Regions from separate parts of the Herbaspirillum sp. 1173 genome, predicted to be linked through region 2. Evidence: predicted binding sites of a transcription regulator. Region 2 holds the regulator's gene; the other holds the start of a gene.
What was found. Region 2 encodes sigma-54, which starts transcription at its own class of promoters, with help from an activator protein. Its sites were predicted from a motif close to TGGCANGNAANCTGCTTT; they were not measured.
Positions count from the first base shown of each region.

Region 1: a site for sigma-54 is predicted at 1,777-1,794, ahead of J2X56_RS26900 (TorF family putative porin). Genes of this name have one in related genera too.

Region 1 is NZ_JAVDSP010000018.1:6-3,680, forward strand. It holds gene J2X56_RS26880 (MBL fold metallo-hydrolase) at 66-692, opposite strand; gene J2X56_RS26885 (magnesium chelatase domain-containing protein) at 864-1,082, opposite strand; gene J2X56_RS26890 (accessory factor UbiK family protein) at 1,156-1,401, opposite strand; gene J2X56_RS26895 (hypothetical protein) at 1,460-1,690, opposite strand; gene J2X56_RS26900 (TorF family putative porin) at 1,857-2,639, shown strand; gene J2X56_RS26905 (P-II family nitrogen regulator) at 2,652-2,990, shown strand; gene J2X56_RS26910 (ammonium transporter) at 3,006-3,675, shown strand, end outside.
Region 2 is NZ_JAVDSP010000010.1:108,808-112,482, forward strand. It holds gene lptA (lipopolysaccharide transport periplasmic protein LptA) at 1-142, shown strand, start outside; gene lptB (LPS export ABC transporter ATP-binding protein) at 145-888, shown strand; gene J2X56_RS23610 (RNA polymerase factor sigma-54) at 1,020-2,510, shown strand; gene hpf (ribosome hibernation-promoting factor, HPF/YfiA family) at 2,663-3,025, shown strand; gene J2X56_RS23620 (hypothetical protein) at 3,088-3,234, opposite strand; gene grxD (Grx4 family monothiol glutaredoxin) at 3,396-3,675, shown strand, end outside.

The sequences.
Region 1 (3,675 bases), on a different contig from region 2:
TCAAGGGTCGTACGACCGTGTGGCCGCCTTTGGTAGACGATGGAAGGTGGGTCAAATGGAGAGGGTCAAATCTGCGAGCAAATCAACACATAGTCGGTAGTGGCGCCCGATGTTAGCAAACTTACCTCTTCACGCTCCCATTTTTTTGCAAGCGCGCGAAGCTGCTCTTCGTTTGGCGAGAGAATTGTTATGACTCCCCAATCAAAATTATTTTTTTGTCCTGCAATTTTCAAGCTTCGGCCTGAAACTCCCATGCGAGACAATTGGTCGTCAAATGCTATGCCTTGAGCGATGCTTGTCTGCGGTCCGTTGGATACGCTGATCTGAATGTCGGCGTCTTTAGGCACGCTTTCCGCCAAGTCTTTAGCGATTAGGCGCGCGGAGTTGAACCAAACATTGGTCCCCAAGACCTTCTGATATTTCTCCAACTGGGAGGCTTTTAATAGCCCACCAATGTGATCGTCATCTACATGGGTCATCACGACTAGATCAAGGGGAGTCTCGCAATCCGCAAGTGAATCGAGAAGTTCTTGCAAGGGGCCAGGAGTAATTTTTGGTCCCTGTTTTCTTTGGAAGCATTCCGGTGGTCCCCCATCAATCAGTATCCGAAACTGCTTGGTTGAGTCGACGCCAGCACGTATGAGAATTGAATCCCCATGGCTCGCGCGCAACAAGCTCACGATTAATGACATGAACAGAATTCCCCTAATTTTTCTTATCGGCTGAGAGGAATTATTGCATTTATTTCGGGGGATATGTAGAGCTTCGTCGTTGCTTCTATGGCAATCATTCACCCCATCTGGAGGCGATTCTACGGATCGAGGGCCTTGGCTTTTGATGACGTTTTTATCTGCGTCATTTTTTCAATAATGAGGTTGACTACATTTAATGCGGCGGGCGGGGAATTCAAACCGGGCGTTTTGCAGCGCCGCCCGGACGCGGTCCTTGGCTTCCTTCACCTCGGCCTCGGGGAGTCCGACGATGGTGAAGGCCGGCAAGCCATTGGCCAGATGCACCTCGACCGTCACTGGCGGGGCGCTCATGCCGGCCAGGGCGCGGCTGCGCAAGACTGCCAGGCTCATCGCGATGAACCCGGCAGCTGGTCAGCAGAAAGAAGGGAAGGGGGAGGGAAAGAGAAAAGTGTCCGGGCCAGGGTCATGGATTCTGTTTTTGCTGAGCCTCAAGCTCGGCAACACGCGCTTCCAGCGCCTCCAGGCGGGCACGGGTCTTGGCCAGTACCTGGGCCTGGACGTCGAATTCCTCGCGCGTGACCAGGTCCAGTTTGGCAAAACCCTGACTCAGCATGGCCTTGACGTTCTTCTCGATGTCCTTGGCCGGAGAGTTCTCGATCGCCTTGTTGATCTTGGATTGCAGGTCTTCAAAAAATGGGGGCTTGTCCATGTCGGATCTCCTTGGCAGATAGCTGTACTGCAAGTTTAGCGGTTTCCCGCCCATCCTCCTACCGGGATGTCCCGCTGAGACCGCATTTTTGCCAACAGGTGCCGGCTAGCGCTTCAAAACGGGCAGAAAACGCGCTGAAATGCAGTGAATTTTCCTGCAGGAAATGCTCCGACTTGGTGATCTTTGCTTCGCCCGCCACCCGCGCACCAAAATGTGTTCGCCGCGTTTGATGCAGGATTAATAAAAAACCATCAATATCGCACCAGCAGCGTGCATTTGGGTGGCGCATGCACTATTTTGAAGCTGATCTCGAAAAAAATCGTTGCAAATCTCTGGTTTCACGCAAAAAGACAAGTCTGCCTTGCCGAACGGACATGGCACGGCTCCTGCTAATGAGTCTGGGCAAAGACAAAAAAACCGACTTTATTGTTAAAACATAAACCAGAGGGAAAGTCATGAAGAAACTGATTCTTGCAACAGCCATCGCCGCATCCTTCGTTTCTACCGTGGCCCGCGCAGAAGACGCCAAGCCGGACAATGAACTGAGCTTCAACGCTGCCGTGGTGAGCGACTACCGCTATCGTGGCCTGACCCAGACCCGCTTTGATCCGGCCCTGCAGGTTGGCGCTGACTACACGCACAACCCGACCGGCCTCTACGCCGGGACCTGGCTGACCAACATCAAGTGGATCAAGGACGCGGGCACCCTGACCGGTACCGACACCAAGGGTGACGTCGAGTGGGACATCTACGGCGGCAAGCGCGGCGACATCGGCGGCGGCTTCACCTATGACGTCGGCGGCCTGTACTACTACTACCCGGGCAACACCCTGGCCAACAGCGGTGCCAAGAACGCCAACACCTTCGAACTGTATGGCCAGGTCGGCTACGGTCCGGCTTACTTCAAGTATTCGCAATCGCTGACCAACCTGTTCGGCGCCGTCAACAGCAAGTACAGCCAGTACTTCGACCTGGGTGCCAACATCGAGACCTACTACGGCGTGATGCTGGGTCTGCACGTCGGTCACCAGAGCGTGCGCGGCAACCCCAACGACTTCAGCTACACCGACTGGAAGATCGGCCTGTCCAAGACCTTCGACGAGGCAGCCGGCATCACCCTGGGCCTGGCCTACGTCGGTACCGACCTGAAGGACGGCGTGACCACCACCCCGGCATCGGATGGCGCCAAGAACGTCGGCAAGAACGGCTTCGTCTTCTCCATCAGCAAAACTTTCTAACAAGAGGTTCGTATGAAACTGATCACTGCGATCATCAAACCGTTCAAGCTGGATGAGGTGCGTGAAGCCCTCTCGGCCATCGGTGTGCAAGGCATCACCGTGACTGAAGTCAAGGGCTTCGGTCGTCAGAAAGGCCATACCGAGCTGTATCGCGGTGCCGAGTATGTGGTGGATTTCCTGCCCAAGACCAAGATCGAGGCCGCCGTGGACGACGCCATCGTCGAACGCGCCCTGGAAGCCATCGAGACCGCCGCCCGCACCGGCAAGATCGGCGACGGCAAGATCTTCGTCCAGGACTTGCTGGACGTGATCCGTATCCGTACCGGCGAGACCGGTAAAGACGCTCTGTAAAAAAGGGGAATTCTAATGAGCATGAAGAAAATGTTTTCCGGCGCGCTCGCCATTGGCGCGCTGTTGTTGGCGGTAGGTTTTACCGCTCCGGCCCAGGCGCAGGACGCGCCCAAGCCTGAAGCTGCAGCGGCCACCGCCGCTGCCCCGGCCGCTGCCGCTCCGGCTGCGCCCAAGGCTGAAGCAGCTGCCCCGGCTGCCGCTGCCCCTGCAGCGCCGGCCGCGGCCGCTGCTGCTCCGGGTCCGGTCCCCAACAAGGGCGACACTGCCTGGATGCTGGTGTGTACCGCTTTCGTCATCCTGATGACCCTGCCGGGCCTGGGCCTGTTCTACGGCGGCCTGGTGCGCAGCAAGAACATGCTGTCGGTGCTGATGCAGTGCTTCATGATCTTCTCGTTGATCTACATCCTGTGGTTCGTCTACGGCTACAGCATCGCGTTCACCGAGGGCAGCGCCTTCTTCGGCGGCTTTGATCGCCTGTTCCTGCACGGCCTGACCGGTGACTCCAACACCGCTACCTTCAGCAAGGGCGTGGTCATTCCGGAACTGGTCTTTGTCGCCTTCCAGGGTGCCTTTGCCGCCATCACCGTGGCGCTGATCATCGGTGCCTTCGCCGAGCGCGTGAAGTTCTCCGCCGTGATCCTGTTCTCGATCCTGTGGTTCACCTTCTCCTACCTGCCGATGGCCC
Region 2 (3,675 bases):
CAAGCCGGGCGCAGGCCGCATCACTGCGGTGATCCAGCCCAAGAATCCGCCGCCGGCAGGCAGCACCGCGCCGGCCCAGCCTGCGGGCAAGAACAACGCTGCGCAGCCTGCAACGCGTCGCGACAGCGGAAAGGACCAGTGACAATGGTAGCCAGCTCGCTGGTCGTTCGCGGCCTGAAGAAAAGTTATGGCGCGCGCCAGGTGGTGCGCGATGTCTCGATGGAATTGCGCAGCGGCGAGGTGGTCGGCCTGCTCGGCCCGAATGGTGCCGGCAAGACCACTTCGTTCTACATGATCGTGGGGCTGGTGCCCTCCGATGGTGGCGAGATCGACCTCGATGGCGCGTCCATTTCGCGCATGCCGATCCACAAGCGTGCCACCATGGGCTTGTCCTACCTGCCGCAGGAAGCCTCGGTATTCCGCAAGCTGACGGTGGAAGACAATATCCGCGCCGTGCTGGAACTGCGCCAGGAAGAGGGCAAGCCGCTCTCGCGCGATGAAATCGAAGGCCGCCTCAACAACCTGCTGCACGAACTGCAGATCGAGAAGCTGCGCGAAAGCCAGGCGCTGTCGCTCTCGGGCGGTGAACGCCGGCGCGTCGAGATCGCCCGCGCACTGGCCACCGATCCGCGCTTCGTGCTGCTGGATGAACCGTTCGCCGGTATCGACCCGATTGCCGTGATCGAGATCCAGCGCATCGTGCGCTTCCTGAAGGAACGCGGCATCGGCGTGCTGATCACCGACCACAACGTGCGCGAAACGCTGGGCATCTGTGATCGCGCCTACATCATCAACCAGGGCACGGTGCTGGCCAGCGGCAATCCGGAAGAGATCATCGCCAACGAGTCGGTGCGCCGCGTGTATCTGGGCGAGCATTTCCGCATGTAAGCGGTGCAGTCGGCTTGCCCGATACGCTTGAAGAAATACAGAGTGCACATCACGTAATACGCAACAAGCAATACGCAATACGCAACGACCGGCAGAGCAACCAGCGGGCCACGCCGCTTTCAGAAAGACAGATGAAACAGTCGCTCCAGTTACGTACCTCGCAGCACCTCGCATTGACGCCGCAACTGCAGCAGTCGATCAGACTGTTGCAACTGTCGACGCTGGAACTGCACCAGGAACTGGAACAGATCCTCTCCGATAATCCCCTGCTGGAACGCCTCGACGACGCGCTCGACAATTCGGTACGTCTGCTGGCCGATGGCGCGGTCTCCAGTTCGCCCTCCAGCGGCGTTGCCGAAACCAGTCACGAAGGCAGCGGCGAAGCGGCCCCGGCCGCCAGCGATGGCGATTCCAGCTTCGACTACCAGGACAACGCGCCGGAAGCCGGTGTCACGGGGGATGCCGACTGGAGCTTCGACGACGTCGCGCGCAGCGGCAAGTCGCCAGACGATGATGATGCCCGCCCGCAACTCGAAGCGCACGAACTGACCCTGCGCGAACACCTGCTGGAACAGATCCGCGTGACCGCACGCACCCTGCGTGATCGTGCGCTGCTGGAACTGCTCACCGATGCGCTGGACGAGAGCGGCTATCTGGAAGAGCCGCTCGAAGACATCCTCGCACGCCTGCCCGAAGAGCTGGGCATCGACATGGAAGAGCTGTCGATTTCGCTCAAGCTGCTGCAGAGCCTGGACCCGGCGGGTGTCGGTGCGCGCAGTGCCGGCGAATGCCTGGCCCTGCAGATCCGCCGCCTGCCCAAGATTCCCTTCGTGACGCGCAAGCTGGCCTTGAGGATCGTGGAGGATTACCTGCCGCTGTTTGCACAACGCGATTTCAACAAGATCAAGAAGGCACTGGATTGCGATGACGAAGACCTGCGCGAAGCGCAGGCGGTGATCCGCCAGTGCCGTCCGCATCCGGGTGCGGAATTCGCGCGTGATGCCTCGGACTATGTGGTGCCGGACGTGATTGTCAAGCAGACAAAGAACGGCTGGCAGGTCATGCTCAACCATGAGGTCATGCCCAAGCTGCGCGTCAATGCGATGTATGCCAGTGCATTGAAGCAAGCCAAGGGAGAAGGTTCGCTGTCGTCGCAGTTGCAGGAAGCCAAGTGGCTCATCAAGAACATGCGGCAACGTTTCGATACAATTTTGCGCGTCGCGCAGGCTATTGTGGAACGTCAAAGAAACTTCTTTTCACATGGGGCAGTGGCCATGCGCCCCCTTGTGCTGCGTGAAATTGCTGATACACTGGGTCTACACGAGAGCACCATCTCTCGCGTGACGACTCAGAAATACATGCTCACTCCGCATGGAATGTTTGAGTTGAAATACTTCTTCGGTAGCCATGTCGCGACTGAAACCGGAGGTGAAGCATCCTCCACCGCGATACGGGCGCTGATCAAACAGTTGATAGGAGCCGAGAACCCGCAGACCCCATTATCCGATAGCAAGATTGCGGATATGCTGGCAGAACAAGGCATGGTGGTCGCGCGACGCACAGTCGCCAAATACCGCGAAGTGTTGAAGATTCCGCCGGTCAATCTCCGCAAGTCCCTCTGAGTTTTTCCTCAGTTTTTCTGCAGTACCGTTGCTGTGTTCAGGCAAGCATCCGACTGATGCCCGCGCCATCCGACACGAAGACCGTGCCCGTGGTACAGCTGCAGCAGGATCGATTGCACGAACCTCCAGTGACTTCACGATAGGAGTCTTGTATGAATCTGACCATCAGTGGACACCACCTCGAACTGACCCCCGCCATCCGGGAATACGTGCAAAGCAAGCTCTCGCGTATCAAGCGCCATTTCGACAACGTGATCGACGTCAGCGTGATCCTGAGCGTAGATAAACTCACAGAAAAGGAAAAGCGCCAAAAAGCGGAAATCAACGTCCACATCAAGGGGAAGGATCTACATGCGGAAAGCATCGCACACGACCTCTACGCTGCCATTGACACGCTGATCGACAAGCTCGATCGCCAGGTCATCAAGCACAAGGACAAGTTGCAGGAGCATCACTCCATGGCCAAGCGCCTGCCGGACGAAACGCCGGAGGATGCGGTGGCCGGAGCGGCATAAGCCAGGACACCCTCGGCAAGCCACCTCGCAGCCGCAAGGCTGCTGAGAAAGCCAGCCGAATTTCATGAGGAAGGGGCGCGCAAGCGCCCTTTTTCATTTGCGGCCGCCGAACTGGCCAAGCCTGTGGAAAAGATATAAATCATTGCGTAAAGCAACTTTTCCACCGCCGCTGCTGACGATGATGCAAGGGACGGCTTGAATGTCTTCACGGCACCCTCATCTTCAACACAAGAATTTGCATACGATATAAATTATTTCCTCGATGCAATTTTTTGCCCGTTCAGACAGGCCACCAGCATGCAGGCGATTTCAACGCGCCCGCCGGCTTTTCCCTATAATGTCGGGCAATCCCATTTTTAAAGGCACAGCCATGAGCGACGTCCAATCCTGGATCAAAGAAACCGTGACCCAAAACCCCGTGGTGCTGTTCATGAAGGGCACTGCACAGTTCCCCCAATGCGGCTTTTCCGGCAAGGCCATCCAGCTGCTGAAGGCCAGCGGTGCCGAGAACATCGTCACCGTCAACGTGCTGGAAAGCCCGGACGTGCGCCAGGGCATCAAGGAATACTCGAACTGGCCGACCATTCCCCAGCTGTACGTGAAGGGCGAATTCGTCGGCGGCTCCGACATCATGACCGAGATGTACGAGT